2 regions of the Janibacter sp. Y6 genome follow, and region 1 is predicted to be linked to the other one. Evidence: predicted binding sites of a transcription regulator. Region 1 holds the regulator's gene; the other holds the start of a gene.
The links. Region 1 encodes HrcA, which represses chaperone genes, less so after heat shock. Its sites were predicted from a motif close to TTNGCACTCGNNNNNNNCGAGTGCNAA; they were not measured.
Positions count from the first base shown of each region.

Region 1 (12,279 bases):
CCGCTCGGCGACGCTCGGGCACAGGACGATGTCGCCGAGGATGCCCTGGGCGGGCGCACCGGGACGGCCCGGGCGCAGCTCGTCCATGGGGAAGGACATGACGTCGGTCGGGCCGGGCAGGTCCATCCACTGCTCGTGCAGCTGGGCCATCGTCGGCTCGTCGACGACGCGGACGTAGAGATCCGCGCCCGGGTGCACGTGCATCTCCTGCAGGACGTAGCCGCACAGCTCGCGGATCTCGTCGAGGTCGACCTCGTGGTCGGTCTCGTTGCCGAGCTCGACGCTCACCGACGCTCCCCCTTCGCCCGTCGGCCGCCCGTGCGGGCGTCGTAGCGCCCGTACGCGTCGACGATCTGCCCGACGAGGCGGTGGCGCACGACGTCCTCGCTCGTCAGCTCGGAGAAGTGGATGTCCTCGATGCCCTCGAGGACGCGCTGGACGACCTTGAGGCCGGAGTCCGTCCCGCCGGGCAGGTCGACCTGGGTCGTGTCGCCGGTGACGACCATCTTGCTGCCGAAGCCGAGACGGGTGAGGAACATCTTCATCTGCTCGGGCGAGGTGTTCTGCGCCTCGTCGAGGATGATGAAGGCGTCGTTGAGGGTGCGCCCGCGCATGTACGCGAGCGGCGCCACCTCGATCGTGCCGGCGGCCATGAGCCGTGGGATCGACTCGGCGTCGATCATGTCGTGCAGCGCGTCGTAGAGCGGGCGCAGGTACGGGTCGATCTTGTCGTTGAGCGAGCCGGGCAGGAAGCCCAGGCGCTCGCCGGCCTCGACGGCCGGGCGGGTGAGGATGATCCGGGTGACCTGCTTGGCCTGGAGCGCGGCGACGGCCTTGGCCATCGCGAGGTAGGTCTTGCCGGTGCCGGCCGGGCCGATCCCGAAGATCACCGTGTGGTCGTCGATCGCGTCGACGTACTCCTTCTGGCCCAGCGTCTTGGGGCGGATCGTGCGCCCGCGGTTGCTCACGATGTTCTGCGTGAGGACGTCGGCGGGGCGCTGACGGCTCGCGCCACGCAGCATCGAGATCGAGCGCTCGACGGCGTCGCGGTTGAGCGGCTGCCCCGCACGGACGATCTCGACGAGCTCGCCGAGCAGGGCGTCGACGACGTCGACGTCCTTCTTCGGGCCGGAGATCCGGAACTCGTTGCCCCGCACGAGGATCTCGGTGCGGGGGAACTGGCGCTCCATCGTGCGCAGCAGCTCGTCGCGCGGCCCCAGCAGGGCCACGGGGGTGACCGAGTCGGGCAGGACGATCACCTCGTCGACGGTGCGCTCCCCGAGCGTGTCGGGGGCGGGCGCGGCGTCGGGCAGGGAGTCGAGGGCGGAGAGGTCGGGACGAGAGTCGTCAGTCATCAGGCCTGCAGTCTACGGGGGCGGGCAGTGCGGGTGGGCTCGAGCGGGACCGGGTCAGCGCCACCGCGAGCGGGCGCTGAGCACCGCGATCGCGGCCGGTCCGGCGGTCGAGGCGCGCAGCACGCCCGGCCCGAGCCGCACGGGGGTGGCGCCGGCGGCGACGAGCTGGTCGACCTCGACCGGGCTGATCCCACCCTCGGGACCGACGAGGAGCAGCACGTCGCCGTCGGCCGGCAGCTCGACGGCGGCGAGCGGGGTCGCCGCGTCCTCGTGGAGGACCAGCGCAACGGCACCCTGCTCGACGCGGGCGAGGAGCTGCTTGGTCGAGACGGGCTGGGCCACCTCGGGGGTGCGGGCGCGACGGGACTGCTTGGCCGCGGCCGTGACGACGTTGACCCACTTCTGGTGCGACTTGGCGACCTTCGGGCCCCGCCAGCGCACGATCGCGCGCTCGGACTCCCACGGCACGACCTCGTCGACGCCGAGCTCGGCGGCGGCCTCGACCGCGTCCTCGTCGCGGCCCCCCTTCGCCAGGGCCTGGACGAGGACGAGACGAGGGCTCGGCTGCGGCTCGTCCCGGCGGGCCTCGACGCGCACGACGAGCTCGGCGGCGTCGGCCGCCTCGACCGTGCCGAGGACCGCCTGGCCGGCGCCGTCGGCGACGATGATCTGCTCGCCCGGGGCGATCCGGCGCACCGAGACCGCGTGCCTGGCCTCGGCGCCGCCGACGCTGACGTGCGCGCCGGGGGCCAGGTCCTGCAGGCTCCCCCGCTCGACGTGGAAGAGCGGCGCGGTCATCGGCTCAGCGGCCCTTGAAGGCGTGGCGCAGCTTGCCCATGAAGCCGGAGTCGACGTCGGCGAGCTGGCCGCTGGGCTCGGTCTCCTCGCGGGCGACGGCGAGGTCGCGCAGCAGCTGCTCCTGCTCGGCGTCCAGACGGGTGGGGGTGCGCACGTCGGCGTGGATGACGAGGTCGCCGCGGCCGCTGCCGCGCAGGTGGGTGACGCCCAGCCCCTCGAGGACGATCGTGTCGCCGGGCTGGGTCCCCCGGGCGATCTCGACCTGGCGGTCGCCGTCGAAGGTCGCGAAGTTGAGCGTCGTGCCGAGCGCGGCGGCCGTCATCGGCAGCTGGACGGAGGCGTGCAGGTCGTCGCCCTGACGCGTGAAGGTCGGGTGCGGGGTGACGCGCAGCTCGACGAAGAGGTCACCGGCGGGGCCACCGCCGATGCCGACCTCGCCCTCGCCGGAGAGGTGGATGCGCGTGCCGGTGTCGACGCCCGCGGGGATGCGGATGCTCATCGTGCGGCGGGTGCGCACGCGACCCTGGCCGGAGCACTCGTGGCAGGGGTGCGGGATGACCTCGCCGAAGCCCTGGCAGGCCGCGCACGGGCGCGACGTCATGACCTGGCCGAGGAAGCTGCGCTGGACCATCTGGACCTCGCCGCGACCGCCGCACACCTCGCAGACCTTGCGGCTCGTGCCGGGCTGGGCGCCGTCGCCGGAGCACGTGCTGCAGCGCTCGGCGGTGTCGATCGTCAGGTCCTGGGTGCCGCCGAAGACCGCGGTCTCGAGGTCGACGGACAGGGCGACGAGACCGTCCTGGCCGCGGGTCTGGCGCGGCCGCGGACCGCGACCGCCGCCGGCCGCCTGGCCGAAGAACTGCTCCATGATGTCGCTGAAGGAGAAGCCCGCGCCGAAGCCCTCGTGCGCGCCGCCGTAGGGGTCGGAGCCCATGTCGTACTGGCGGCGCTTGTCCTCGTCGCCGAGGACGTCGTAGGCCTGGCTGACGCGCTTGAACTGCTCCTCGGCCTCCTCGCCGGGGTTGACGTCCGGGTGCAGCTTGCGGGCGAGCTTGCGGTAGGAGCGCTTGATCTCCTCCGGCGTGGCGGAGCGGTCGACGCCCAGGTCGGCGTAGTAGTCGTTCACAGCGGTGGGGGTCCTGTCGATCAGGGGTCGGGGGACGAAGGGGGTGCCCGGCGTCAGCCGGTCGTGATGATCCGGGAGAGATAGGTGGCGACGGCCCGGACCTGGCTGATCGTCGCCGGGTAGTTCATCCGGGTCGGGCCGAGCACGCCGACGTGGCCGACGAGCTCGTCGCCGGCGCCGTAGCCGGTCGAGACGACCGAGGTCGTCTGCAGGCCCGAGACGGGGTTCTCGCTGCCGATGCGCACGGCGACCTCACCGGTCTGCTCGGCCTGGGTGCCGAGCAGGCGCAGCAGCACGACGTGCTGCTCGAGGGCGTCGAGCACGGGCTCGAGGGTGAGCGGGAAGTCCGAGGGGGTCCGCGCGAGGTTGGCCGTGCCGGCGAGGGTGACCCGGCTCGCGCTCTCCTCGCGGGCGGCCTCCTCGATGGCGGCGAGCACCCCGTCGGTGAGGCTGGAGCGGGTGCGCTCGTCGTCGTCGAGGGTGCGCAGTGCGGTGACGGCCTCGCCGAGCCGGCGCTCGGCCACGACGGCGTTGATCTGGGTGCGCGCGGTCGCGAGCTCGTCGGCGCCCGCGGGCGTCGTGTAGTCGGTCTCGGTTGTGATGACCCGCTGCTCGACCCGTCCGCTGCCGGTGATGACGACGACCATGAGCCGGCTCGAGGACATCGGCACGAGCTCGACGTGGCGCACCGTGCTGCGGGTGAGCGAGGGGTACTGGACGACGGCGACCTGCCGGGTGAGGGTCGCGAGGAGGCGCACGGTGCGGTCGAGCACCTCGTCGAGCGCGTCGGCGCCCTCGAGGAACTGGGCGATCGCGGCCCGCTCGGCCCGCGACATCGGCTTGAGCGTCGAGAGCTGGTCGACGAAGGTCCGGTAGCCCGCGTCCGTCGGGATGCGGCCCGCGCTCGTGTGCGGGGCCACGATGAGCCCCTCGTCCTCGAGCGCGGCCATGTCGTTGCGCACGGTCGCTGCGCTCACGCCGAGCTGGTGGCGCTCGAGCAGCGCGCGCGAGCCGACGGGCTCGCTCGTGTGGACGTAGTCCTCGACGATCGCGGAGAGGACGGCCATGCGTCGCTCGGTGCTCACGGGCTCTCCCTTCGCTCATCCGGTCGGTACGGGCCCGCCGCCGCGACGGGCTCCCCCGCCCTGGCACTCTCGGGCACTGAGTGCCAAGTCTACGGGCGAGGACGGCATTCCCCAATCGCGCACGCGTGTTGCGGCGAGCACGGGCGCCGCGGCCGACTAGCCTCGCCCGACGTGAGCGACCGCTACGGATCCGACGTCCTGTCCGGCGACTGGCGCAGCGCGGGCAAGCCCCGCAGCCGCGAGGTCGAGGCGACCCCCGACCTCGTCGTCGAGGACGTCGAGACCGGCTGGGTGGGCGCGGTCGTGCGGGTCGAGAAGGCCGGCGGCATGCACGTCGTGCACCTCGAGGACCGCCGCGGGGCGGTCAAGGCCTTCCCCCTCGGGCCGGGCTTCCACCTCGACGGCGCCCCGGTCGTCCTCACCGCGCCGAAGGGGGCCGGGCGGGCCGCCCTGGCCCAGCAGCAGCAGGCCTCGGCCCGGACCGCCTCGGGCTCGGTGGCCGTCGCCGACCGCACCGCGCGCGTCGCCCGCGGGTCGCGGATCTTCGTCGAGGGGCGTCACGACGCCGAGCTCGTCGAGAAGGTGTGGGGCCACGACCTGCGCGTCGAGGGCGTCGTCGTCGAGATGCTCGACGGCGTCGACGACCTCGCCGGGGCGATCCGGGACTTCGCGCCCGGGCCCGGCCGCCGGATGGGCGTGCTCGTCGACCACCTCGTGCCCGGCTCCAAGGAGTCGCGCATCGTCGCGAAGGCCTCCGGGATCTCCCCCTTCGCCCCCCACGTCCTCGTCCTCGGTCACCCCTTCGTCGACGTCTGGCAGTCCGTGCGACCGCAGCGTCTCGGGATGGAGGCCTGGCCGACCATCCCCCGCTCCGTGGAGTGGAAGCGCGGGATCTGCGCCCACCTCGGCTGGGCCCACGACGACCAGGCCGACATTGCCCGCGCGTGGAAGCAGATCCTCGGCACCGTGCGCAGCTACGCCGACCTCGAGCCCTCGCTGCTGGGCCGGGTCGAGGAGCTCATCGACTTCGTCACCGCCCCCGACGCCTGAGCCGGTTTATCGGGTGACCCGATAAACCCCGGGTCCGCAAGAGTAAGAAACTCATGCGAAGCCGGGGTTTCTCGGGTCACCCGAGAATCTTGTGACTCGGGTCAGTCCCGTGGGCCACCCGCGACGTAGATGACCTGGCCCGAGACGAAGCCGGCCTCGTCGGAGCACAGGAAGGACGCCGTCGCGGCGATGTCCTCGGGCTGGCCGACGCGCTGGACGGGGATCTCCTTGGCCGAGTAGGCGATGAAGTCCTCGAAGGGGACGCCGACGCGCTCGGCGGTGGCCGCCGTCATCTCGGTCTGGATGAAGCCCGGGGCGATGGCGTTGGCGGTGACGCCGAACTTGCCGAGCTCGATCGCGAGGGTCTTGGTGAAGCCCTGCATGCCGGCCTTGGCGGCCGCGTAGTTGGCCTGACCGCGGTTGCCCAGCGCCGAGGTCGACGAGAGGTTGACGACGCGGCCGTGCTTCTCCTGCGTCATGTACGCCTGGCACGCCTTGGTCATGAGGAAGGCACCGCGCAGGTGCACGCCCATGACGGCGTCCCAGTCGTCGAGGGTCATCTTGAAGAGCAGGTTGTCGCGGATGATGCCCGCGTTGTTGACGAGCACGGTCGGCGCGCCGAGCTCGGCGGCGATGCGCTCGACGGCCGCGGCCACCTGGGCCTCGTCGGAGACGTCGGCGCCGACGGCGATCGCCCGGCCGCCGGCCGCGGTGATCTCCTCGACGGTGCCGGCGCAGGCGCTCTCGTCGAGGTCGACGACGGCGACCTGGTGCCCGTCGGCCGCGAGACGGACGGCGACGGCCCGTCCGATGCCTCGGGCGGCTCCGGTGACGACGGCGGTGCGCTGGGTGCTCATGGGCGTGGTGTCCTCCTGGTCGTGGGTGGGTGCGCCGCGGCCACGGGGGCGACGGTGCGCCCTATGCATAACAGACACCGCGGGCGAAGGGGTCAGCCGCGCCGCCGGAAGCGGTTGATCGCCTTGCCCCGGATCTGGGGGACGAGGATCGCGGGCTCGGTCGGCAGGACCCAGCCCAGACGGCGGGCCAGCAGGCACACCCCGGCACCGACGAGCACCCCGCCGGGGGCGGAGTAGGGCCCGACCACCTCGCGCAGGAAGAGGTAGACCAGGGCGCCGGCGAGCGCAGCCGTCGCGTAGAGCTCCGAGCGGCGGAAGATGCTCGGCACCTGGCCGAGCATGACGTCGCGCACTGCCCCACCGCCGACCGCGGTGAGCACGCCGAGCAGGACCGCGGGCAGCGGGCTGATGCCGGTGAGGAGCGCCTTCTGCGTGCCGGCGACTGCCCACGCCCCGAGCGCCAGCGCGTCGACGTAGGGGAAGACCTGACGCCAGCGCCGCCCCTCGAAGCGGACGAGGAAGGCCAGCCCCGACGCGACGAGCGCGCACCCCAGATAGGCCCCGTCGGTGAGCGCGATCGGGGTCTGGTTGAGCAGCACGTCGCGGATCGCCCCGCCACCCAGCGCCGAGATCATCGAGATGATCGCGAAGCCGACGGGGTCGAGGTTGAACTGGCGCGCCACAGCCGCCCCGAGCAGGGCGTTGGTGACCACCCCGAGCAGGTCGATGCTGCGCAGCACCTGGGCGATGAGCTCCTGCTGCTCGCTCACGCCGCTCCCCCGAGCAGCGTGTGCACGACGGTGTCGGCGAGCAGCCGGCCCCGCCGGGTGAGCACGACGCGGCCGCCGACCGCGGCCCGGCCGTCGACGAGGCCGCTCGCGACGAGACCCGCGACGGCACGGCGGGCACCGGGCTCGAGCGCGCTCGTCGCGACCCCGTCGACGAGCCGCACCCCGAGGAGGAGCTCCTCGTCGGCGCGCTGCGCGTCGGTGAGCACCTCGCGGGCCGCCGCGGGCGACGAGCCGTCGTCGAGGCGCCCGGCCCACGCGGCGGGGTGCTTGACGTTCCACCACCGCGTGCCGGCGACGTGGCTGTGGGCACCGGGCCCGACGCCCCACCAGTCGTCGCCGCGCCAGTAGGCGAGGTTGTGCCGGCAGCGGTCCTGCGGCGTGCGCGCCCAGTTGCTGATCTCGTACCAGTCGTAGCCCGCGCCGGCGAGCAGCTCGTCGGCGAGCTCGTACTTGTCGGCCTCGTCGTCACCGGTCGGCAGGGGCAGCTCGCCGCGGCGCACGCGCGCGGCGAGCCTCGTGCCGTCCTCGACGGTGAGGGCGTAGGCCGAGACGTGGTCGGGCTCGAGGGCGAGCGCGGCCTCGAGCGAGGCGCGCCAGTCCTCGAGGGTCTCCCCCGGGGTGCCGTAGATGAGGTCGAGGCTCACCGCGAGACCCGCGTCGCGCGCGCCCGCGACGGCCCGGGCGACACCCTCGGGGTCGTGCGTGCGGTCGAGGGTCTGCAGCACGCCGGGACGGACCGACTGCATGCCGACCGAGACCCGGGTGACCCCGCCGCGGGCGAGCTCGGCGAGGGACGAAGGGGTGACCGAGTCCGGGTTCGCCTCGGTCGTCACCTCGGCGTCGGCAGCGAGCCCGAAGCGCTCGCGGATGCCGTCGAGCACGACGACGAGATCCGCCGACGGCAGCAGGGTCGGGGTCCCCCCGCCCAGGAAGACGGTGCTCACCGGACCCGGCGCAGCACCTGCCGAGCCGAGCACGTCGCGGGCGAGGTCGAGCTCGCGCAGCGCGCCCTGCGCGAAGGTGGCCCGGCTCGACCCGGGCGGGCCGTCCTGGCCGCCGAGCTCGGAGGCGGTGTAGGTGTTGAAGTCGCAGTACCCGCAGCGCACCGCGCAGAAGGGCACGTGGACGTACATGGCGAGCGCGCGCCGCCCGACCGCCTCGGCACTGGCGTCGGGCAGCCGGCCGTCGCGGGGCGCGGGGTCGCCGTCGGGGAGCTGTGGCACGGGGTCCATCGTCCCCCACCGCGGCCGGTGCTCGCGCCCGCGCCCGCCCCTGCGGGTGGTCCGCACCCCGGGCCGGGCGACCTACGGTCGGCAGATGAGGACGGTCAGCCGCTGGACACCCGCCGGGCCGGACGCCGTCTGGTCCGTGCTGGCCGACGGGTGGACCTACCCGGGCTGGGTCGTCGGCGCGTCACGCATGCGGGCGGTCACCCCCGGGTGGCCGGGAGCAGGTGCCCGGCTCCACCACTCCGTGGGCAGCTGGCCCTGGCTGCTCGACGACGAGACGTCCGTGCGAGAGGTCGACCCCGGCCGCCGCCTCGTCCTGCGTGCTCGTGCCATGCCCCTCGGTGCGGCACGCGTCGAGATCACCCTCCACCCGCAGGCCCAGGGCACCCGGGTCGAGATGCGCGAGGACGCCGAGAGCGGCCCCTCGCTCCTCCTGCCCTCACCAGCGCGCCAGCTCGGCATCGTGCTGCGCAACCGCGAGGCGCTGCGCCGTCTCGCCCTGCTCGCCGAGCGGGCGGGGCGGGCCACGGGCTAGCCGCGGCCGCCCCCCGGGGCGGCCTGCCGGCGTGAGGGCGCGGCGCGCTCCCCCCGTAGGGTGGCGGCATGACGCAGCCCCGCTGGATCGAGCTCGACGGTGTCGTCAACATGCGAGACGTGGGCGGCCTGCCGACCCGGGACGGCGGGCGGCTGCGCGAGCGCCGCCTCATCCGCAGCGACAACCTCCAGGACCTCACCGAGAGCGACGTGGCGCACGTCGTCGACGTGCTCGGCGTCACCGACGTCGTCGACCTGCGCACCCACGACGAGCTCGACGAGACCGGCCCGGGTCCGCTGCGGCGCACGGCGGTCGCCCATCACCACCACACCTTCTTCCGCACCGTCGGCGGTGACCTGCGCGACCTCATGGTCCTGCGCGAGGAGGAGCAGCCGGTCAAGGACGCCTCCTACTGGAGCGCCCACTACCGCGGCTACCTCGAGCACCGGCCCGACTCAGTCGCGGGGGCTCTCGGCCGGGTCGCCGACGCGAAGGGGGCGGCGCTCGTGCACTGCGCCGCGGGCAAGGACCGCACGGGCACGGTCGTCGCGCTCGCCCTGTCCGTCGCGGGCGTGCCCGACGAGGAGATCGTCGCCGACTACGTGCTCACCGCCGAGCGCCTGCCCCGGATCATCGAGCGGCTCCAGGGCACCGGCTTCTACAGCCGCCTGCGCGACCGACCGATGAGCGAGCAGGAGCCGGCCCCGGAGGCCATCACCGGTCTGCTCGACTCCGTCGCGGAGCACGGCGGGGCGCGGGCGTGGTTGCGCGACCAGGGGTGGAGCGCCGAGCAGGTCGAGCGGCTGGCCGCCCGCCTGCGCGACTGAGCGCCCCGACGACCGGGAGGGTCACCCCTTCGCGGGCTTGTCCGAGACGTAGATCGGGATGACGCCCTGCACGACGACGACGCCGTCGGTGCGCACGGCCTTGACCCGCACGTCGATGTCGAAGGGGGCCTCGCGCTCCCAGTCCGAGGGCGTCGTCTCGGCGACGCACAGCAGGTCGGTCGTCGACTTCTGCAGGTACTCGACCTGCAGGCCGCGCGGGAGCCACCGCTGGTGGTCCGGGCAGGTCGCCTCGGCGACGAGACCCATCGCCGCCTCGAGCCCGTTGCACACGGCGATCGCGTGCAGGGTGCCGATGTGGTTGTGCACCCGGCGGCGGTTCTTGATCGTCAGCTCGGCCCGGTGCGGACGCACCTCGCGCACCTGCGGACGCACCGTCCAGAAGTACGGGGCGAAGCGGGCGTACGCGAGCGAGAAGAGCCGCGTGCCTCCCGGGTAGCGGGTCAGGCGTCGGTAGAGGGCGTAGGTCTGCTGGGCCACGGGGGCACCCTACGTGCTCGCCCGGCGGCTACTTCTTCGCCTTGTCCTTCGTCGGCTCGTCGGAGGACAGCGCGGCGACGAAGGCCTCCGGCGGCACCTCGACGCTGCCGATGTTCTTCATCCGCTTCTTGCCCGCCTTCTGCTTCTCGAGCAGCTTGCGCTTGCGCGAGATGTCACCGCCGTAGCACTTGGCGAGCACGTCCTTGCGGATCGCGCGGATCGTCTCGCGGGCGATGACCCGGGCACCGATCGCAGCCTGGATCGGCACCTCGAACTGCTGGCGCGGGATGAGGTCCTTGAGCTTGCCGGCCATCATCGTGCCGTAGGAGTAGGCCTTGTCCTTGTGGACGACGGCGCTGAAGGCGTCGACGCCCTCGCCCTGGAGGAGGATGTCGACCTTGACGAGGTCGGCCGCCTGGTCGCCGGCCTCCTGGTAGTCCAGCGAGGCGTAGCCGCGGGTCTTGGACTTCAGCTGGTCGAAGAAGTCGAAGACGATCTCCGCGAGCGGCAGGGTGTAGCGCATCTCGACGCGGTCCTCGGAGAGGTAGTCCATGCCGCCGAGCTGGCCGCGCTTGCCCTGGCACAGCTCCATGATCGCGCCGATGAACTCGCTCGGGGCGAGGATCGTCGCCTTGACGACGGGCTCGCGGACCTCGGCGACCTTGCCGTAGGGGAACTCGCTGGGGTTGGTCACCTCGATCTCGGTGCCGTCGTCCATCGTCACCTGGTAGACGACGTTGGGCTGGGTCGAGATGAGGTCGAGGTCGAACTCGCGCTCGAGGCGCTCGCGGACGATCTCGAGGTGGAGCAGACCGAGGAAGCCGACGCGGAAGCCGAAGCCGAGGGCCGCGGAGGTCTCCGGCTCGTAGACGAGCGCCGCGTCGTTGAGCTTGAGCTTGTCGAGCGCGTCGCGCAGGTCGGGGTAGTCCGAGCCGTCGATCGGGTACAGGCCCGAGAAGACCATCGGCTTGGGGTCCTTGTAGCCCCCGATGGCCTGGGTCGCCGGCTTGGCCATGTTCGTCACCGTGTCGCCGACCTTGGACTGGCGCACGTCCTTGACCCCGGTGATGAGGTAGCCGACCTCGCCGACGCCCAGGCCGTTCGAGGGCTTGGGCTCGGGGCTGATGACGCCGATCTCGAGCAGCTCGTGCGTCGCCTTCGTGCTCATCATCGCGATGCGCTCGCGGGGGTTGAGGTTGCCGTCGACGACGCGGACGTAGGTGACGACCCCGCGGTAGGTGTCGTAGACGGAGTCGAAGATCATCGCGCGGGCCGGGGCATCGGGGTCGCCCACCGGTGCGGGCAGGTCGCCGACGACGCGGTCGAGGAGGGCCTCGACCCCTTCGCCCGTCTTGCCCGAGACCTTGAGGACGTCCTCGGGGTCGCAGCCGATGAGGCCGGCGAGCTCGGCGGCGTACTTCTCGGGCTGAGCGGCCGGCAGGTCGATCTTGTTGAGCACCGGGATGATCGTCAGCTCGTTCTCCATGGCCAGGTAGAGGTTGGCCAGGGTCTGCGCCTCGATGCCCTGCGCGGCGTCGACGAGCAGGACGGCGCCCTCGCACGCGGCGAGGCTGCGCGAGACCTCGTAGGTGAAGTCGACGTGCCCGGGGGTGTCGATCATGTTGAGGCAGTAGGTCTGGCCCTCGAGCTCCCAGGGCATGCGCACGGCCTGGCTCTTGATGGTGATGCCGCGCTCGCGCTCGATGTCCATGCGGTCGAGGTACTGCGCGCGCATCTGCCGCGCCTCGACGACGCCGGTGATCTGCAGCATGCGGTCGGCCAGGGTGGACTTGCCGTGGTCGATGTGGGCGATGATGCAGAAGTTGCGGATCTGCTGCGGCGGGGTCGCGTGCGGCTGCAGCGCCTTCGTGGCCATGGGTGACACGGGGGAGACTCAACCTCGTCGATGGGCGGCGATGGACCAGCGCTCATCATCGCACCTCCCAGCCGACCCACGAGAACGCGACCTAGGCTCGCCCCCGTGACCGCAGCCGCCGAGCCCGCCGTCGACGGGGTGCCCGCCTCTCCCTTCGGCCGTCGCACCCTCCTCGCCGAGACCGCGCTCGTCTTGCTCGTCTCGCTCGGCGCCAGCGCCATCTGGTCGCTCCTGCGCATCGTCTCGCTGCTC
Region 1 covers NZ_JAKLYZ010000003.1:424,824-437,102, reverse strand. Annotated here, with positions in the region: gene ybeY (rRNA maturation RNase YbeY) at 1-288, opposite strand, end outside; gene L6241_RS09675 (PhoH family protein) at 285-1,355, opposite strand; gene L6241_RS09670 (16S rRNA (uracil(1498)-N(3))-methyltransferase) at 1,410-2,153, opposite strand; gene dnaJ (molecular chaperone DnaJ) at 2,158-3,279, opposite strand; gene hrcA (heat-inducible transcriptional repressor HrcA) at 3,333-4,364, opposite strand; gene L6241_RS09655 (DUF3097 domain-containing protein) at 4,536-5,414, shown strand; gene fabG (3-oxoacyl-ACP reductase FabG) at 5,516-6,271, opposite strand; gene L6241_RS09645 (trimeric intracellular cation channel family protein) at 6,364-7,041, opposite strand; gene hemW (radical SAM family heme chaperone HemW) at 7,038-8,285, opposite strand; gene L6241_RS09635 (SRPBCC family protein) at 8,380-8,826, shown strand; gene L6241_RS09630 (tyrosine-protein phosphatase) at 8,895-9,653, shown strand; gene L6241_RS09625 (hotdog fold domain-containing protein) at 9,675-10,151, opposite strand; gene lepA (translation elongation factor 4) at 10,180-12,027, opposite strand; gene L6241_RS09615 (CPBP family intramembrane glutamic endopeptidase) at 12,133-12,279, shown strand, end outside.

Region 2 (19,202 bases), on a different contig from region 1:
CATGGACGCCGTCCACGGCGGCGGTCTCGGGGGCACGTACGGCGGCAACCCCGTCGCCTGCGCGGCGGCACTCGCGAGCATCGAGACGATGCGCGAGGAGGACCTCGCCGGGCGCGCCCGCGAGATCGAGGCGGTCCTCGTCCCGCGCCTGCAGGCGCTCGCCGACTCGACGGGCGTCATCGGCGAGGTCCGCGGTCGGGGCGCGATGATCGCGATCGAGCTCGTGTCGGACCTCGACCTCAAGACGCCGGCCCCGCAGCTGGCCGCCGCGGTCAACGCCGCGTGCCATGAGCGCGGCCTCGTCACCCTTACGTGCGGCACCTACGGCAACGTCTTCCGCTTCCTGCCCCCGCTCACCATCGGCGACGACCTCCTCGCCGAGGGGCTCGACATCCTCGAGGAGGCCTTCGCGCAGGCCCTGCGCTGACCCTCTTCGCCCGTGCCCACGCCGTCTCCCGTCCGCGGGAGGCGGCGTGCGTCACATCCGGGGGTTGTCTACTACGCTACGTAGTACTACATTAGGTAGTGCCAGCAGGAAGGGATCCTGCCGGACCCGGTTCCCGACCAGGAGGACACCATGACCGCCACACAGGACGCCCGCCGCACCACCGGTGCGCAGGTCACCCACCACGAGGACGTCGTCCGCTCGCCGATCGCCCGGTACGTCATGGGCGCGCTGCGGGTCGTCCTCGGCTTCACCTTCCTCTGGGCCTTCGTCGACAAGCTCTTCGGCTTCGGCTACACGACCCCGGCCGGTGCCGGCTGGCTCGACGGCGGCTCGCCGACGACGGGCTTCCTCACGAAGAACCCCGCGGTCACCGAGGGCCCCCTCGGCGACGTCTTCGCCGGCTTCGCCGGCGGGGTCTGGGACTGGCTCTTCATGGCCGGTCTGCTTGGCATCGGCGTCGCGGTCCTGCTCGGCGCGGGCATGAAGGTCGCCGCCTGGGCGGGTGTCGTCCTCCTCGGCCTCATGTACCTCGCCGAGCTGCCGATCGGCCGTCCGGATGCCGGCTTCACCAACCCGCTCGTCGACAGCCACTGGGTCGAGGCGCTCGCGCTGCTCGCCCTGGCCTACACCTTCAGCGGTGACACCCTCGGCATCGGCCGGTGGTGGGGCCGGGTCGTCGGCGACGGCTTCCTGCGCTGACCGCGCCGCACCCTGACGGCTCCCCGGGAGATCTCCCGGGGAGCCGTCAGGCATCTCCCGGCGAAGGGGGAGGAGGCGTCGGCTAGCGTCGGCTCGGGACGACCGCCGGGTCGCCCCGGCTGACGGACGGAGACGGCATGCGCGCGGAGACCCTCGCCTGGCTCGACGCGCGCAGCTCGAGCCACGAGGACTGGCCGCTCGCCGATCTCGTCGCCCGCAAGGTCGCCGGCGGCACCCGGGTGAGCGTCGTCGTCCCCGCGAAGGACGAGGCCGCCACCGTGGCCGACGTCGTCGGGGGGATCCGCGCCGAGCTCGTCGAGCGGGCCGCGCGCGACCACGGGCACCCGCTCGTCGACGAGCTCGTCGTCGTCGACTCCGACTCCCGCGACGGCACCGCCGAGATCGCGCGGGCCGCGGGCGCGGTCGTCCACGCGAGCGCCGCGATCCGCCCCGACCTCGGCACCCACCCCGGCAAGGGCGAGGCGCTGTGGAAGTCGCTCTTCGTCACCAGCGGCGACCTCCTCGTCTTCGTCGACGCCGACCTCCGGCTGTGGGGCACCCACTTCGTCACGGGGCTGCTCGGCCCGCTGCTCGCCCACCCGCAGACCCAGCTCGTCAAGGGCTACTACGACCGGGTGCTCGACCGCGAGGGCGAGGCCGCGAGCACCCAGGGCGGTCGGGTGACCGAGCTCGTCGCCCGGCCGCTTCTCGACCTGTGGTGGCCCGAGCTGGCCGGCGTCATCCAGCCGCTCGCGGGGGAGTGGGCGGCGCGCCGCGAGCTCATGAGCTCGCTCGCCGTGCCGACCGGCTACGGCGTCGAGATCGCGACCCTGCTCGACACCTACGCGCGGTACGGCCTCGACGCGATCGCCCAGGTCGACCTCGGCGTCCGCGCCCACGAGCACCAGCAGGACCACGACCTGGCCGTCATGGCCGCCGAGCTGCTCGCCGTCGCCCGCTCGCGGTGCGACGGCGACGCGGGGGCGCCGCGTGCCGCGGTCCTCCAGCAGCACACCCGGGCCGAGGGCTGGCGGGAGCGGCCGGTGCCGCTCGCCGTGCGGCCACCGGCCGCCGACGTGCCCGGGGCGACCCCGGGCGGAGGAGGACCCCGATGAGCCTGCGCCTGGGGCGGCGCACCTTCGCCGACACCGATCTGCTCGTCATGGCGATCGTCAACCGCACGCCCGACTCCTTCTACGACCGGGGGGCGACCTTCGCCGACGACACGGCGATGGCCCGGGTCGACGCCGTCGTCGCGCAGGGCGCCGACCTCGTCGACATCGGCGGGGTCAAGGCGGCGCCGGGCGGTGAGGTGTCGGTCGTCGAGGAGGTCGACCGGGTCGTCGGCTTCGTCGCCGCCGTGCGCGAGCGCCACCCCGACCTCGTCATCAGCGTCGACACGTGGCGCCACGAGGTCGCCCGTGAGGTGTGCGCCGTCGGTGCCGACGTGCTCAACGACGCCTGGGGCGGGGTCGACCCGCTGCTGCTCGACGTCGCGGCCGAGCACGGCGCGGCCGTCGTGTGCACGCACACGGGCGGCGCCGCCGTGCGCACGCGGCCCTTCCGCACCGGCTACGACGGCGACGTCGTGCGGCACGTCCTCGACGGCGTCCTCGACTACGCCCACCGCGCGGTGGCCGCGGGCGTCGACCGCGAGTCGGTGCTCGTCGACCCGGCGCACGACTTCGGCAAGAACACCCACCACACGCTCGAGGTGACCCGTCGTCTCGACGAGATGGTGCAGGCGGGGTGGCCCGTCCTCGTCTCGCTGTCGAACAAGGACTTCGTCGGCGAGACCCTCGACCGGCCTGTCGACGAGCGGGTCGTCGGCACGCTCGCGACGACCGCGGTCTCTGCCTGGCTCGGTGCGCGCGTCTACCGGGTGCACGAGGTCGCCGAGACGCGTCAGGTCCTCGACATGGTCGCCACCCTGCGCGGCGAGCGCCCGCCGGCCCGCACGGTGCGAGGTCTGGCATGAGCCTCGTCGCCGCTGTCGTCGTCCCCGCCGCCCCCGCCCTGCTGCCCGGTCTCGGCGGCTCGGCCGACCCGCTCGGCCCCCTTCGCTCGACCGCCCGCGACGCGGTCGCCCGGGTCCTCGCCGCGGCGCCGGGTGCACGGGTCGTCGTCGTCGCGTCCGCGACCCATCGCGAAGGGGGAGCCGCCCGTCGCCCGGTGCGCCAGGAGTGGCCGCTCGACGCGCCGTCCGGGGCGGCCCGGTACACGCACGGCCGGGTCATGCCCGACGCCCTGCCGACGGGGCTGGAGATCGGGCGCGAGCTGCTCGACGGCCTCGGCGCGGGCGAGCGGGTCCGTCTGGTCAGCGTGGCCGACGACGCGGCGCCGCCGGAGTGCGCGACCCTCGGCGCCCGGCTCGTCGCGGACGCCCCGACGGTGCTCGTCGTCGTCGGCGACGGGTCCGCGACCCGCACCCTCAAGGCCCCGGGCCACCTCGACGAGCGCAGCGAGGACTTCGACGCGGCCCTCTCGCAGGCGCTGGCAGCCGTCGACGGCCCGGCCCTGCTCGCCGTCGACCCCCACCTCGCGGACGCCCTGTGGTGCCGGGGCCGCCCCGCCCTGCAGGTCCTCGGCGGCGCCGCTTCGCAGGCGAGCGCGCTGCACGGCCGCGTCGTGCTCGACGAGGCGCCCTACGGCGTCGGCTACCTCGTCGCGACCTGGCTCCCGCGCTGACGCGCTACGGCGCGGTACTGGTCGCGATCGTGACCACTACTGCGCCGTAGGTGGCACCGAAGGGGGGCCGTGCTCGTCGCGCCGGTCGGAGAAGGCGTCGTCGACCGCGGCCCGGGCCTGGTGCGCGGTGACGCCCAGGGCAGAGACCTCGGCGACGAAGGCTGCCGCAGACCGTCTCAGGTGCACGTCCACCCGGTCGTCGACCGGCTTCCAGGCCCTCGTGCCGCCACCGCGGCGGGTGCGCACGACGCCGTCGGCCTCGAGCTCCTTGTAGGCGCGGGCCACGGTGCCGGGCGCGACCCCGAGCTCCGCGGCCAGTCCGCGGACCGAGGGGAGCCGCTCGTCGTGGGCGATCTGCCCGGTCTCGACGAGCCGAGCGAGCTGGCGGCGCACCTGCGCGAAGGGGGGATCGGGGTCGGCGTCGTCGATCCGCACGTCGGTCATCGCCGGGTCACCCCGCTCGGCTGCGGGGTCCGGGCGACGAGGACGGCCGCTGGTCGCACCGATGTCAGCGCGGAGGCATGCGCAGCGCGCCGTCGAGACGGATGACCTCGCCGTTGAGCATCGAGTTGTCGACGACGTGGGCGACGAGCTTCGCGTACTCCGCCGGCTGGCCGAGGCGCGATGGGTGCGGCACCTGGGCCTCCAGGACCGCGGTCGCCTCGGCGGGCAGGCCCGCGAGCATCGGGGTGGCGAAGGTCCCCGGCGCGATCGTCGTGACGCGGACGGCCTTGTCGGCGAGGTCGCGGGCGGCCGAGAGGGTGAGCCCGACGACGCCGCCCTTCGAGGAGGCGTAGGCGGCCTGGCCGACCTGGCCGTCAAACGCGGCGATGGACGCGGTCATGACGACGACGCCCCGGTCGCCGCCGACCGGCTCGAGCTCGGCCATCGCGGCTGCGGCGAGCCGCAGGACGTTGAAGGTGCCGATGAGGTTGACCTCGATCACCTGGCGGTAGGTCTCGAGCGGGAGCGGGCCCTTGCGCCCGACGACGCGGCCGGGCGTGCCGATGCCCGCGCAGGTGACCGCGATGCGCAGCTCGCCGAGCTCGGAGGCGGCCGCGACGGCGGCGAGGACCTGGTCCTCGTCGCGCACGTCGGTGGCGACGAAGCGGGTTCGCTCGCCGAGCTCGGCGGCGAGCTGCTCGCCGGGGCTCGAGGCGAGATCGGCGATGACGACGGCGGCCCCCAGGTCGTGGAGGTGGCGGGTCGTGGCCTCGCCGAGGCCCGAGGCCCCGCCGGTGACCAGGGCGACGGTGGTGTCCGTGATGCGCATGGCCGCGAGCATAGTGAGCCAGACGATCTCCACCCCGCTGGCCGGACCCGGGGGCTCGCGGGAGAGACTCTGTGGTCATGACCCCTGCTGAGCGCACGCCCCTCGAGGCCGCCGTCGACCGCTGGGGCGGCCGGCTCGAGACCGTCGACCTCGACGGCGACGCGCACATGGCCGTCTTCGCCGGTCCGGAGGGGGCGAGCGCCACCCCGGCCGTCCTCGTGCACGGGCTCGGCGGGCACGTGACGAACTGGGTCCTGCTCGCCGACGAGCTGCGCCGGGAGCGCGACGTCTACGCCGTCGACCTCGGCGGTCATGGGCTGACCCGCGCCGACGTGCACGCCCCGAGCGTCGGGTCCAACGCCCAGCTCGTGCGCCGCTTCGTCGACGAGGTCGTCCTGTCACGCACCGGCGCCGACGAGGTGCTCCTCGTCGGCAACTCGATGGGCGGGCTCGTCGTCACCCTCGTCGCCTCGCGGGACGAGCGCGGGATCGCGGGCGTCGTCCTGCTCAACCCGGCGCTGCCGGCGCCGCGCAGCCGTCCCCACGTGCAGGCCCGCACCCTCGCCACCCTCGTGCGGCCCGCCCTGAGCCGCGCAGTCCGCACGCGGCGCGGCACGCCGGTCACCCTCGAGGAGGAGGTCGAGCGCTCGCTGCGCATGTGCGTCGGCGACTGGAGCCGGATGGACCGCGACGCGCTCGACGCCCACGTCGTCATGGCGCGCAGCCAGCACGGCTTCACCGAGCTGGCCCGCGCGCAGACCGAGGCGGGGCGCACGATGATCGCCGCCCTAGGGCGTCACCGCGTCGTCGCCGAGCGGCTGCGCCGGATGTCGGTGCCGGTGCTCCTCGTGCACGGCACCGAGGACCGGCTCGTCGACGTCTCCGCCGCCCGCTGGGCGGCGAAGGTCGCCACGGACATCACGTACGAGGAGCTCAGCGGCGTCGGGCACGTGCCGATGCTCGAGATCCCGGCCGAGACCGCCGAGATCGTGCGGCGCTGGGAGCGCGAGCACGTCGAGGGCTGACCGGCTCGGGCGCCCGCTCCCCGTCATCGCGGTGCGGTCAGCGCCCGCGCGCGCCTCAGCGCACCGAGCGCAGCAGGTCCCGGCTGATGACGAGACGCTGGATCTGGTTGGTCCCCTCGAAGATCTGCGTCACCTTCGCCTCGCGGAAGTAGCGCTCGACGGGGAAGTCTGCGGTGTACCCGGCGCCGCCGAGCACCTGGATCGCGTCCGTCGTCACCCGCATCGCGGCGTCGGTCGCGACGAGCTTGGCCACCGCGGCCTGGCGACCGAAGGCGCGCCCGGCGTCGCGCAGCCGTGCGGCGTGGAGGTATGTCGCCCGGGCCGAGGTGACGGCGGCCTCCATGTCGGCGAGGAGGAAGGCCAGGCCCTGGTTGTCGGCGATGCTCCGCCCGAACTGCTGGCGCTCGGCCGCGTACCGGGCGGCGGCGTCGAGGGCGCCCTGGGCCAGACCGGTCGAGGCGGCGGCGATGCCGAGGCGGCCGGCGTCGAGGGCGGACAGGGCGATCGTCATGCCCTGGCCGATCTCGCCCACCCGGTGGTCGTCGGCGACCGGCACGTCCTCGTAGTAGACCTCGCGCACGGTGTCGCCGTGCAGGCCCATCTTGCGCTCGGGGGTGCCGAAGGTCAGGCCGGGCGCGTCCGCGGGCACGACGAAGCACGTGATGCCCCGGCCGCCGTCGTCGCTCGTCCGGGCGAAGGTCGTGTAGAAGTCGGCGTGCCCGGCGTGGCTGATCCAGGCCTTGCGGCCCCGGACGACCCAGCCCTCGTCGGTGCGCGTCGCCCGGGTCGTCATCGAGCCGACGTCGGAGCCGGCGAGGGGCTCGGAGAGCGCGTAGGCGCCGAGCTGAGTACCGGAGAGCATCTCCGGGAGCATCCGCTGCTGCTGCTCCGGGGTGCCGAAGGCCGCCACCGGGTAGCAGGTGAGGCCGTGCACGGAGGTGCCGACGGCCACCGACATCCACACCGAGGCGATCTCCTCGACGACCTGGAGGTAGACCTCGTAGGCCTGACCACCGCCGCCGAGCTCCTCCGGGTAGGGCAGCGAGAGCAGACCGGCCTCGCCGAGCTCGGCGAAGATCTCGCGCGGGAAGACCTCACCACCCTCGGCGGCGCGCTCGGTCTCGTCGACGGCCGGGCGCAGCACCCGGTCGCAGATCGTGCGGGTCATCTCGATGAGGTCGTCACCGATCTCCGTGGGCATGAGCCGGGTTGCGGGCATGTCTCGCAGCGTAGACGAGCGAGCCTCGAGACCACCCAGCCCCGTGTGGTGCCATGGGGACGTGCGCACCTCAGCCCTGCCCGTGACGCTCACCGCCGCGATGAGCGCCCTCACCCTGGCCGCCTGCACCGGCCCCGCCGACGAGCCCAGGGCCTCGGCGACCCCGTCGACGACGTCCTCGGCCACCCCTTCGTCCGCCGCCGCCTCGGCCTCGAGGTCCGCGACCACCTCCCGGATCTCCGGCGCCCCGGCGGGCCTGCGTGACGTCGTCACCGCCCGCTACGGCTCGGCCGTGACCGGCTCGGCGGAGCGCGGCCGCTGGCGCGGTGACGACGTCGCCGTCGTCACCGGCAGCGGCGGCCAGGACGGCGACGTCACCCTCGCCGTGCGCCCGAAGGGGCGCCAGGGGTGGAAGGTCGTCGGCGGCTGGTGGCCCTCGCTCGGCCCGACGAAGGGCAAGGCGCAGCTCGGCGGCCGTGGGCACGTCCTGCTCATCGGCTCGGACGCCCGCCCGGGCGAGGACCCCGCCCGCACCCGGGCCGACGCCCTCCAGCTGCTCGGCGTCGACGGCACCGGCGGCGCCGGTCTCATGGGCTTCGCGCGCGACCTGTGGGTCCCGATCCCCGGTCACGGCGAGGGCAAGCTCAACTCCGCCCTCGTCTACGCAGGCCCGCAGGGACAGGTCGACACCGTGCGCCGCCTCACCGGCATCACCCCGACCGGCTACGTGCTCACCGGCTTCGAGGGGTTCGAGGGCGTCGTCGACGACCTCGGCGGCCTGAGCTTCCGGGCACCCTTCAGCATGGACAGCCACCTCAGCGGCGGCACGATCGCGAAGGGGGCGCGCCGGCTCAGCGGCCGGCAGGCGCTCGCGTGGTCGCGCGAGCGCAAGAGCCTGCCCGGCGGGGACTTCGACCGCTCGCGCAACCAGGGGCTGCTCCTCGCGGCTGCGGCGATCCAGGCCCGGCTCGCCGGCCCCTCCGCGCTGCCCCGCGCGCTCACCGTCGTGGACCGGCACACCGAGTCCGACCTCACCGGCGAGGAGATGCTCCTCTTCGCGGCCGCCTTCTACCGGGTCGACCCGGGACAGGTGGGTCGGGCCGTGGCGAAGGGGCCGACCGGCACCGCCGCCGGCCAGTCCGTCGTGCGCCTCGACGACGCCTCCCGGGCCGCCTTCCGCGACTTCCGCGACGGGCGCATCAGCGGCTGACGAGCCGTCCGGGTGGCCGCGACGGTGGGACCTCAGCCGCCGAAGGGCAGCTCGCCCGGCCGCAGCGGCGCCAGCTCGGGCCGCTTCGCGTCGAGCGCGTCCCCGGACGACCGGCCGGTGAGCCGACGGTGGACCCAGGGCCCGGCGTACTCCCTGGCCCACCGGCTGCTCTCGGCGAGACGCTCCCGGCGCGGCGCCAGGGCTGCCGGCGGCAGCGGGGCGTCCCACGCGCCGCGGTCGGTCTCGACGCCGAGCGCGTCGAGGGCGGCGAGCGCGACCCGACGGTGACCCTCGGGGGAGAGGTGGATGCGGTCCTGCGACCACATCCGCCAGTCGCGCAGCGAGCGCATCGTCCACAGGTTGAGCACGTGGGCACCGTGCCGCTGGGCGATGGAGAAGAGGTTGGCCGTGTGCACCGCGTGCCGGGGACGAAGGGAGGCCAGCAGCCCCGCCTTCGCCGGGTCGGTCGGGGTCGCGAGGAGCACGTCGGCGCCGGTCGCGCGGATCCGGACGACGGCGGCCTCGAGCCGGTCGGCGATCGCGTCGAGGTCGACGCTCGGCCGCAGGATGTCGTTGCCACCGCCGACGAGGGAGACGAGGTCGGCCCCCATCGGCAGCGCGAGCTCGAGCTGGCGGCCCACGACGTCGTCGAGCTTGCGCCCCCGGACGGCGAGGTTCGCGTAGCGGAAGGGCTGGTCCGCGTCGCCGGCCGCGTCCTCGTGCCGCTGGGCGAGCGCGTCGGCGAGGCGGTCGGCCCAGCCGAGGTACGAGCCCTCGACCCGGGGGTCGGGGTCGGACATCCCCTCGCTGAAGGAGTCGCCGATCGCGACGTAGCTGGACCAGGTGCGGGTCATGGGAGCCTCCAGTCGACCGGCTGCGCGCCCTGGCGGGTGAGCAGCTCGTCGGTGCGCGAGAAGGGACGGGAGCCGAAGAAGCCGTTCCGGGCGGACAGCGGCGAGGGGTGGGCGGACTCGACGACCGGGACGTCACCGAGGGCGGGGGCGAGGGAGCGGGCGCCGCGGCCCCACAGGATCGCGACGAGCGGACCGCCGCGGGCGGCGAGGACCTCGATGGCGCGGTCGGTGACCTCCTCCCACCCCTTGCCCTGGTGCGAGGCCGGGGCACCCGGTCGCACGGTGAGGGTGCGGTTGAGCAGCATGACGCCCTGCTCGGTCCACGGGGTGAGGTCGCCGGTGCTCGGCATCGGCACCCCGAGGTCGTCGACGAGCTCGCGGTAGATGTTGCCCAGGCTGCGCGGCACGGGGCTGACGTCCGGCGCGACGGCGAAGGACAGCCCGATCGCGTGCCCGGGGGTCGGGTAGGGGTCCTGGCCGACGACGAGGACGCGGACGTCCTCGAGCGGGATGGTGAAGGCGCGCAGGACGTGCTCGCCGCTCGGCAGGTAGCCGCGGCCGGCCTCGACCTCGCCCCTCAGGAAGTCGCCGAGCGCGGCGATGGTGCCCGCCACCGGCTCGAGGGCCTGCGCCCACGACGGGTGGACGAGGTCGGCGAGGTCGCGGGGCACGAGCGCCAACCTAACCCCGGCGAAGGGGATGACACCCGCCGGGTGGTCAGGCCCGGTCGACCCCGAGCGAGTCGAGCAGGGTGACGACCCGGTCGCGGATGGCGTCGCGGATCGGGCGCACCGCCTCGACCCCCTGGCCCGCGGGGTCGTCGAGCGGCCAGTCCTCGTAGCGCGTGCCGGGGAAGACCGGGCAGGCGTCGCCGCAGCCCATGGTGACGACGACGTCGCTGGAGCGGACCGTCTCTGGCGTGAGGACCTTCGGCTGCGCGGCGCTGATGTCGATGCCGACCTCGGCCATCGCCTCGACGGCTGCGGGGTTGACGGCATCACCGGGCGCGGACCCGGCCGAGCGGACCTCGACGGCGTCACCGGCGAGGTGCGCGAGCCAGGCCTGGGCCATCTGCGAGCGCCCGGCGTTGTGCACGCAGACGAAGAGGACGGAGGGGCGGGCGGCGGTCATCGGGTCTCCTGGGGCGAGGGGGTGGCGGGCGTCCATCGGGGACGCCGGCGCAGGGCGAGCGAGACGTAGACGAGGCCGACGAGGACGGGCACCTCGATGAGCGGTCCGACGACGCCGGCCAGGGCCTGGCCGGAGGTGACGCCGAAGGTCGCGACGGCGACGGCGATGGCGAGCTCGAAGTTGTTGCCGGCGGCGGTGAAGGCGAGCGTCGTCGTGCGCTCGTAGCTCAGCCCGAGGCTGCTGCCGAGGAGGTAGCCACCTCCCCACATGACGGCGAAGTAGACGAGCAGCGGCAGGGCGATCCGCGCGACGTCGAGGGGCCGGCTCGTGATCTGGTCGCCCTGCAGCGCGAAGAGCAGGACGATCGTGAAGAGCAGCCCGAGCAGGGCGAAGGGGGAGATCCGCGGCAGGAAGGTGCCCTCGTACCAGGCGCGGCCGCGCACCCCTTCGCCGATCCGCCGCGAGAGGTAGCCGGCGAGCAGGGGCACCCCGAGGAAGACCAGGACCGAGACGGCGATCTGCCCGAAGGAGACGTCGAGGACGGTCTGCTCCAGGCCGAGCCAGCCCGGGAGGACGGCGAGGTAGAACCAGCCGAGGGCGGCGAAGGCGAGGACCTGGAAGAGCGAGTTGAGCGCGACGAGCACGGCGGCGGCCTCGCGGTCGCCGCAGGCGAGGTCGTTCCAGATGATGACCATGGCGATGCAGCGGGCCAGCCCGACGATCACCAGGCCGGTGCGGTACTCGGGCAGGTCGGGCAGGAAGACCCAGGCGAGGGCGAACATCAGCGCCGGGCCGAGGACCCAGTTGAGGACCAGGGAGCCGGCCATGAGGCGGCGGTCGGAGGTGACGGTGCCGAGGCGGTCGTAGCGGACCTTGGCCAGCGGCGGGTACATCATGACGAGCAGCCCGATCGCGATGGGCAGCGAGATGCCGTGCAGCTGCACCGCGTCGAGCGCCGGGCCCAGGCCGGGGATCGTGCGGCCCAGGGCCAGGCCGAGGACCATCGCGACCCCGATCCACACCGGCAGGAAGCGGTCGAGCGTGGACAGGCGGCCGGTGACGTCCGCGGGCGCGTCGTGGGTGGTCGTCACGCGTCGGCACCCGCGGGGGCGCAGCAGGGCGAAGGGGAGCCGAGCACCGGCAGCGACGCGGTGGCCGGGCGGGCGTCGGCCGGGTCCTCGTCCTTGACGACGTAGACCTCCCACGGCGCGCCGGCGGGGTCGTGGACCCACACCTTGTCCTGTAGGGCGTAGCAGCACGTCGTGTCGTCCTCGTCGAAGGTCGCCAGCCCGGCGTCGGCCAGACGGGTCCGCGCCGCGGTGACCTCCTCGCCGGAGCCGACCTCGACGCCGAGGTGGTTGAGGGCCCCCTTCGCCCCGGTGCCGCGCGTGGCCTCGTCGCTCTGGATGAGCACGAGCTTGAGCGGCGGCTCGGCGATCGCGAAGTTCGCGTACCCGGGGCGGCGCTTGTGGGGCTCGACGCCGAAGAGGGTGGAGTAGAAGGCGACGGACGCCTCGAGGTCGACGACGTCGAGGGCGAGCTGCACACGGCTCATGGCGGGTCCTCCCGATCAGATATCGACGAGCATCGATACAGAGACTCTGGCACCGCATATCGACGTATGTCAATATGGAGGCATGACGACCGCCCCGACCGCCGACGGACGCCCGCTGCTGGCCCAGGCCGTCGAGCGGTGCTGCGCCGCCGAGGGCAGCGCCCCGATCACCCGCGAGGACGCCGAGGTCGTCGCCCGCCTGCTCAAGGCCGTCGCCGACCCCGTGCGCCTGCAGATCCTCGGTGTCGTGCGCTGCTCGCCGCAGCAGGAGGTCTGCGCGTGCGACCTGCCCGCGCCGCTCGGGCTGGCCCAGCCCACCGTGAGCCACCACCTCAAGGTCCTCGTCGAGGCCGGCCTGCTCACCCGCGAGCGTCGCGGCCAGTGGGCGTGGTTCACCCTCGTGCCCGAGCGGCTCGCGCTCGTGCGCCGCGCCCTCGAGGTCTGAGCGGGACGGGCGACGTCGGGGCCGCCGTGCTCGTAGAGTGCGCCCCATGCATGGCCAGACTGACGCGACCATCGAGCGGCTGGGCCGCCAGGTCCTCGAGTACGCCGAGGGGCGGCTCAAGCTCGACCCGGTGCCGCTCGACTACACGCTGACCCCCGAGGAGCTCCTCGACCGGGCCGGCCAGACGGTGACCCCCGACGGGCTCGGGGGCGAGCGGGCGATGGACATCTTCGCCGAGGTGCTGGCCCCGGCCTGCCTGTCGGTCGACCACCCCCGCTACCTCTCCTTCATCCCGTGCGCCCCGAGCGACGCGGCGGCGATGTTCGACCTCGTCGTCGGCGCCTCCTCGGTGTACGCCGGGTCCTGGCTCGAGGGCTCCGGCGCGGTCTTCGCCGAGAACCAGGCGCTGCGCTGGATCGCGGACCTCGCCGGGCTGCCCCCGCAGGCGGGCGGTGCCTTCGTGCCCGGCGGCACGATCGGCAACCTCTCCGCGCTGGTCGCGGCCCGCCACAGCGCGCGGGCCCGGGCCGCGAGCGCGACCTCCGAGGGCTCGCCGACCTTGCGCCCGTGGCGGGTCGCGGCGACCGCAGGTGCGCATTCCTCCATCCAGTCGGCGTGCGACGTCATGGACGCCGAGCTCGTCACCGTCGAGCCCGACGCCGACCTGCGGCTCACCGGTCCCGCCCTGCGCGAGGTCCTCGAGCGCGAGGGGCCCGAGAGCTTCTTCGCCGTCGTCGCCACGGCCGGCACGACGAACTTCGGGGTCGTCGACGACCTCGAGGCCGTCGCCCAGATCTGCGCCGACCTCGGCATCTGGTTCCACGTCGACGGGGCGTACGGCGGCGCGGGTCTCGCGGCCCCGAGCGTGCGCCACCTCTTCGCCGGCGTCGAGCGGGCCGACTCCTTCATCGTCGACCCCCACAAGTGGCTCTTCGCCCCCTTCGACTGCTGCGCGCTGCTCTACCGCGACCCGCTCCTCGCCCGGGCGGCGCACACCCAGAAGGCCGGCTACCTCGACGTCCTCACCGAGGCGCCGGACTGGAACCCCACCGACTACTCCGTCGGGCTCACCCGGCGCGCTCGCGGGCTGCCGCTGTGGTTCAGCCTCGCGACGCACGGCACCCGGGCGTACACCGACGCCGTCGAGCGCACGCTCGAGGTGGCCCGGCACGCCGAGCGCGAGATCGCCGCCCGGCCCGAGCTCGAGCTCGTGCGGCACCGCGACCTGTCGGTCGTCGTCTTCCGTCGTCTGGGCTGGCAGCCCGCCGACTACCAGGCGTGGTCGGACCGGATGCTCGGCGACGAGTTCGCCTTCGTCGTCCCGACGACGCACGCCGGCGAGACCCTGGCCCGCTTCGCGATCGTCAACCCGCAGACGACGACGGATGACATCGACGCCATCCTCGACACGATGCGGGAGTGACCGCAGGGGCGTGCGGGACGGCTGAGCACGTCTGGTGAGACGGTGTCCAGCCGCCACGCCGCACGAATGACATCCGTGTCATTCGCGCGATAGGCTGCGCTTGCAGTCCCCGCCGTCCACGAGAGGTCACCCGTGACACCCGCCTCCCAGCAGCAGACGCAGAGCCCGTCGGCGCAGCTGAGCGACCGCGACCGCGAGATCCTCGCCTTCGAGCGCCAGTGGTGGACCTACCAGGGCGCGAAGGAGCAGATGATCAAGGAGCTCTTCGACATGAGCTCCACGCGCTACTACCAGGTGCTCAACGCGCTCATCAACAACCCGGCGGCGCTCGCCGAGGACCCGATGCTCGTCAAACGGCTGCGGCGCATGCGCCAGGCCCGTCAGCGCAGCCGCAGCGCGCGCCGGCTCGGCTTCGACGCCTGAGCCGACCACCGGCGGTGAGCGACGAAGGGGGACCCACGGGTCCCCCTTCGCGCTGCCCGGCCCGCACGTGCGGCAGGGTGGGGGCATGAGCGAGCTGGACTGGAGCACGACGCAGGGCCTCGCGGCGATCAAGGAGCACCTCGCCGGTGAGATCGAGGGCTGGCGCGAGCCGGTGACCTTCGCGGTCGCCCTGAGCCCTGCGACCTCGGACCCCGAGTGGGAGATCGGCCACCTCAACCCCGTCGGCGGGCGTCACGGCCTGGCCGCCGTCGTCCTCGCGACCGTCATCGGGCACGACGGCTCGACGGCCACCGTGCCGCTGACGACCGCTCACCTCGACGCCGCGATCACCTCGCTCGAGCCGGCGCAGGCCTGCACCGAGGTCGAGCACCCGAACCTCGCCGACTGGCGTCGGGTGCGCGCCGCGCTCGAGGGCAACCCCGGGCGCGAGGTCGTCGCGGTCTTCGTCGCCGACCTCGCCGACCCCGTGACGAGCGAGGCCGACGGCGAGATGCGGGCGGCGCTCGAGCGCGCCTGAGGCCACCCGCGCCGGCCGTCGCGGTCGTGACGGACTCGTGACCAACCGGTCCTCGACCTGCCGCGTCCTGGTCTACGAGGGAGCGAGACACGCTCTCCGACCAGACAGGGGACCAGATCATGAAGACGCAGCTCGCCGCCATCGCCGTCGGCGTCACCGCTCTCACCGCCCTCCCGGCGGCCTCGGCCACCGCGCAGCAGCACGCCTCCGGTGGGGTCGTCGCCGAGCACGTGAGCGTGCAGACCGTCCTCGACGGTGCGATGGGCCCGGTCATCAAGGGCAACCAGCACCGCCTGCGCCTCGTCACCGACATCGAGGGGATGTCGGACCCCCGGCACGCCGCGAAGATCCAGTCCTACTACTGCCCCTCCGGCGCCCGGATCACGAACAGCTGGACCTCGAGCCGCTGCGTCTACCGGGGCACGACCTTCCTCACCTACGACCGCTCCGACTACCGCGTGAGCAGCACGATGCGCTCGGCCCGGGTCGTGGGGCTCGTCCAGACCGAGAAGACCTCGCTCGTCGCCGACCTCACGCTGCGCGCGTACGGCGACGAGGAGGTCGGGGGCTGGTACCCCGGGTCGGTCACCCGGTCGGTGGAGGCGACGGTCTCCGGAGAGCTGCAGGGCGCGACGGTCCGCTACGAGGAGCGCAAGGGCTCGGGCATCCACCGGCACGAGCGCGCCTGACCTGGACGCACGACGACGGGGTGGTCCGCAGGGGGCGGGCCGCCCCGTCGTCATGCACCGGGGCGCGTCTCGCGGGCCTCGACGGCGTTTGCACTCGACGGTCGAGAGTGCCAATATCGGCATTAGCACTCTCCTCGTGAGAGTGACAGAACCGACCGGTGCAGGTGAGGTCCTCGACGTCGCGGCGACGTGAGCCGTGCGAAGGGGGCCGTCCGTCGCGGGCACCTCCCGGTCACCACCAACCAACTCGTGTGGAGGACCACCCGAATGGCAAAGCTCATCGCCTTCGACGAAGAGGCCCGCCGCGGTCTCGAGCGGGGTATGAACACCCTCGCCGACGCCGTCAAGGTCACCCTCGGCCCCAAGGGCCGCAACGTCGTCCTCGAGAAGAAGTGGGGCGCCCCCACGATCACCAACGACGGCGTCTCGATCGCCAAGGAGATCGAGCTCGACGACCCGTACGAGAAGATCGGCGCCGAGCTCGTCAAGGAGGTCGCGAAGAAGACCGACGACGTCGCCGGTGACGGCACGACGACGGCCACCGTCCTCGCCCAGGCACTCGTGCGCGAGGGCCTGCGCAACGTCGCCGCCGGGGCCAACCCGATGGCGCTCAAGCGCGGCATCGAGAAGGCCACCTCGGCCGTCTCCGACCAGCTCCTGTCGATGGCCAAGGACATCGAGACCAAGGAGCAGATCGCGGCCACGGCCTCGATCTCCGCCGCCGACCCCGAGATCGGGTCCAAGATCGCCGAGGCGATGGACAAGGTCGGCAAGGAAGGCGTCATCACCGTCGAGGAGAGCAACACCTTCGGTCTCGAGCTCGAGCTCACCGAGGGCATGCGCTTCGACAAGGGCTACATCTCGGGCTACTTCGTCACCGACACCGAGCGCATGGAGACCGTGCTCGAGGACCCCTACGTCCTCATCGCCAACTCCAAGATCGGCTCGATCAAGGACCTGCTGCCGCTGCTCGAGAAGGTCATGCAGTCGGGCAAGCCGCTGCTCATCATCGCCGAGGACGTCGAGGGCGAGGCCCTGTCGACGCTCGTCGTCAACAAGATCCGCGGCACCTTCAAGTCCGTCGCCGTCAAGGCCCCGGGCTTCGGCGACCGTCGCAAGGCCATGCTCGCCGACATCGCCATCCTCACCGGTGGCCAGGTCATCTCCGAGGAGGTCGGCCTCAAGCTCGACACCGCCGAGCTCGACCTGCTCGGCCGTGCGCGCAAGGTCGTCGTCACCAAGGACGAGACGACGATCGTCGAGGGCGAGGGCGACCAGGACCAGATCGCCGGTCGGGTCAACCAGATCAAGGCCGAGATCGAGAACTCCGACTCGGACTACGACCGCGAGAAGCTCCAGGAGCGCCTCGCCAAGCTCGCGGGCGGCGTCGCCGTCATCAAGGCGGGCGCGGCCACCGAGGTCGAGCTCAAGGAGCGCAAGCACCGCATCGAGGACGCCGTGCGCAACGCCAAGGCTGCCGTCGAGGAGGGGATCGTCGCCGGTGGTGGCGTCGCCCTGCTCCAGGCGACCGAGGCCGCCTTCGCGGGTCTGTCCCTCGAGGGTGACGAGGCCACCGGCGCGAACATCGTGCGCGTCGCCGCCTCCGCCCCGCTCAAGCAGATCGCGGTCAACGCCGGTCTCGAGGGCGGCGTCGTCTCCGAGAAGGTCGCCAACCTGCCCTCCGGTCACGGCCTCAACGCCGCGACCGGCGAGTACGTCGACCTCATCGCCGCGGGCATCATCGACCCGGCCAAGGTGACCCGCAGCGCGCTGCAGAACGCCGCCTCCATCGCGGCGCTCTTCCTCACCACCGAGGCCGTCGTCGCCGACAAGCCCGAGAAGACCGCTCCGGCGATGCCGGGTGGCGACGAGATGGGTGGGATGGGCTTCTGAGGAAGGCGCAACCGAGGTTGGCGGCGAGGAACGAGCTGCCGGCTGAGGCGGAGTCGACGAAGAAGACCCGAGGGCTGGGCTTCTGATCGAGCCCCCCTCGCTGGTCGAGGTGCGACGAGCTCTGCGAGGAGCCTCGAGACCACCGACACCGCTGCACCACCGCTGACGACGGGGTGGACCTCCCAGATCTGGGAGGTCCACCCCTTCGTCGTCCCGGCAGGCGTACTGTCCTCCTCCGTGACCTCAGCACCTGGTGCCGTCGAGCGCGACGGCAGCACACATCACGGGGGCGCCGCCGGGCTCGTCCTGGCCGCCCTCGGCGTCGTCTTCGGCGACATCGGCACGAGCCCCCTGTACGCCCTGCGCACCGTCTTCGCCCTCGACGGGGGCATCGTCGGCGCCTCGCAGGAGGACGTCTTCGGCGTCGTGTCGATGATCTTCTGGTCAGTGACGCTCGTCGTCTCGATCAAGTACATCGGCTTCATCCTGCGGGCCGACAACGACGGAGAGGGCGGCATCATGTCGCTCGCCCACCTCACCCGCCGCAGCGTGCGCCCCGGGGGTCGCCGCTTCGCCCTGGCGATGATCCTCGGCGTCTTCGGCGGCTCGCTCTTCTTCGGCGACAGCCTCATCACCCCGGCGATCTCGGTGCTCTCGGCCGTCGAGGGCCTGCGCGTCGCCGCACCGGCCCTGTCGGACTACATCGTGCCCATCGCCGCGGTGATCGTCGTCGTCGTCTTCAGCGTCCAGCGCTTCGGCACCCACAGCGTCGGGCGCTTCTTCGGCCCGGTCATGGTCGTGTGGTTCCTCACCCTCGGCGGGCTCGGGCTGTGGCACGTCGTCCAGGACCCCGAGGTCCTCCTCGCGCTCTCGCCCCACCACGCGGCCCTCTTCGTCCTCGACCGCCCCTTCGTCGCCTTCGTCGCGATGGGCGCGGTCGTCCTCGCGATCACCGGTGCCGAGGCCCTCTACGCCGACATGGGGCACTTCGGGCGGCCCCCGATCGCTCGTGCGTGGTTCCTCCTCGTCTTCCCGTGCCTCACCCTCAACTACCTCGGGCAGGCCCAGCTGGTCATGCAGGACAGCCACGAGACGGCCAACCCCTTCTTCCACCTCGCACCGGGCTGGGCCCAGCTGCCGCTCGTCGTCCTCGCGACGCTGGCGACCATCATCGCCAGCCAGGCGGTGATCTCCGGGGCCTTCTCCGTCGCCCGCCAGGCCGAGCGGCTCGGCTTCTTCCCCCGCCTCACCGTGCGCCAGACGAGCGAGAGCTCGGGCGGGCAGATCTACGTGCCGTCGGTGAACTGGCTGCTCTTCGCCGGCGTCATGATCCTCATGGTGACCTTCCGCGACTCAGAGCGCCTCGCGACGGCGTACGGCGTCGCCGTCACCCTCGACCTGCTGCTCACGACCTCGCTCTTCAGCGTCTACGCCGTCGCTGCGCTGCGCTGGTCGACCCCGAAGGTCGTCCTCTTCGCCGGGGTCTTCGGCACCGTAGAGCTGCTCTTCTTCAGCGCCAACATCGCCAAGGTCCTCCACGGCGGGTGGCTGCCGCTGCTCGTCGCGTGCACCCTCGCGACGGTGATGACGACGTGGGGCCGCGGCCGCGAGCTCGTCACCACCCGCCGCGAGAAGCTCGAGATGCCGCTGAGCACCTTCCTCGACGAGGTCGCGACGAGCACGAAGATC
Region 2 covers NZ_JAKLYZ010000002.1:593-19,794, reverse strand. Annotated here, with positions in the region: gene gabT (4-aminobutyrate--2-oxoglutarate transaminase) at 1-427, shown strand, start outside; gene L6241_RS04980 (DoxX family protein) at 578-1,147, shown strand; gene L6241_RS04975 (glucosyl-3-phosphoglycerate synthase) at 1,285-2,262, shown strand; gene folP (dihydropteroate synthase) at 2,259-3,125, shown strand; gene L6241_RS04965 (hypothetical protein) at 3,122-3,835, shown strand; gene L6241_RS04960 (GntR family transcriptional regulator) at 3,872-4,279, opposite strand; gene L6241_RS04955 (SDR family NAD(P)-dependent oxidoreductase) at 4,344-5,108, opposite strand; gene L6241_RS04950 (alpha/beta fold hydrolase) at 5,186-6,133, shown strand; gene L6241_RS04945 (acyl-CoA dehydrogenase family protein) at 6,189-7,352, opposite strand; gene L6241_RS04940 (LCP family protein) at 7,414-8,562, shown strand; gene L6241_RS04935 (SGNH/GDSL hydrolase family protein) at 8,595-9,416, opposite strand; gene L6241_RS04930 (uracil-DNA glycosylase) at 9,413-10,087, opposite strand; gene L6241_RS04925 (arsenate reductase ArsC) at 10,134-10,547, opposite strand; gene arsB (ACR3 family arsenite efflux transporter) at 10,544-11,638, opposite strand; gene L6241_RS04915 (ArsI/CadI family heavy metal resistance metalloenzyme) at 11,635-12,102, opposite strand; gene L6241_RS04910 (helix-turn-helix transcriptional regulator) at 12,185-12,547, shown strand; gene L6241_RS04905 (aspartate aminotransferase family protein) at 12,594-13,970, shown strand; gene L6241_RS04900 (DUF3263 domain-containing protein) at 14,103-14,393, shown strand; gene L6241_RS04895 (hypothetical protein) at 14,479-14,931, shown strand; gene L6241_RS04890 (hypothetical protein) at 15,051-15,620, shown strand; gene groL (chaperonin GroEL) at 15,888-17,513, shown strand; gene L6241_RS04880 (potassium transporter Kup) at 17,751-19,202, shown strand, end outside.
Region 2: groL (chaperonin GroEL) is a predicted target of HrcA. The motif match lies at 15,743-15,769, and genes of this name have one in related genera.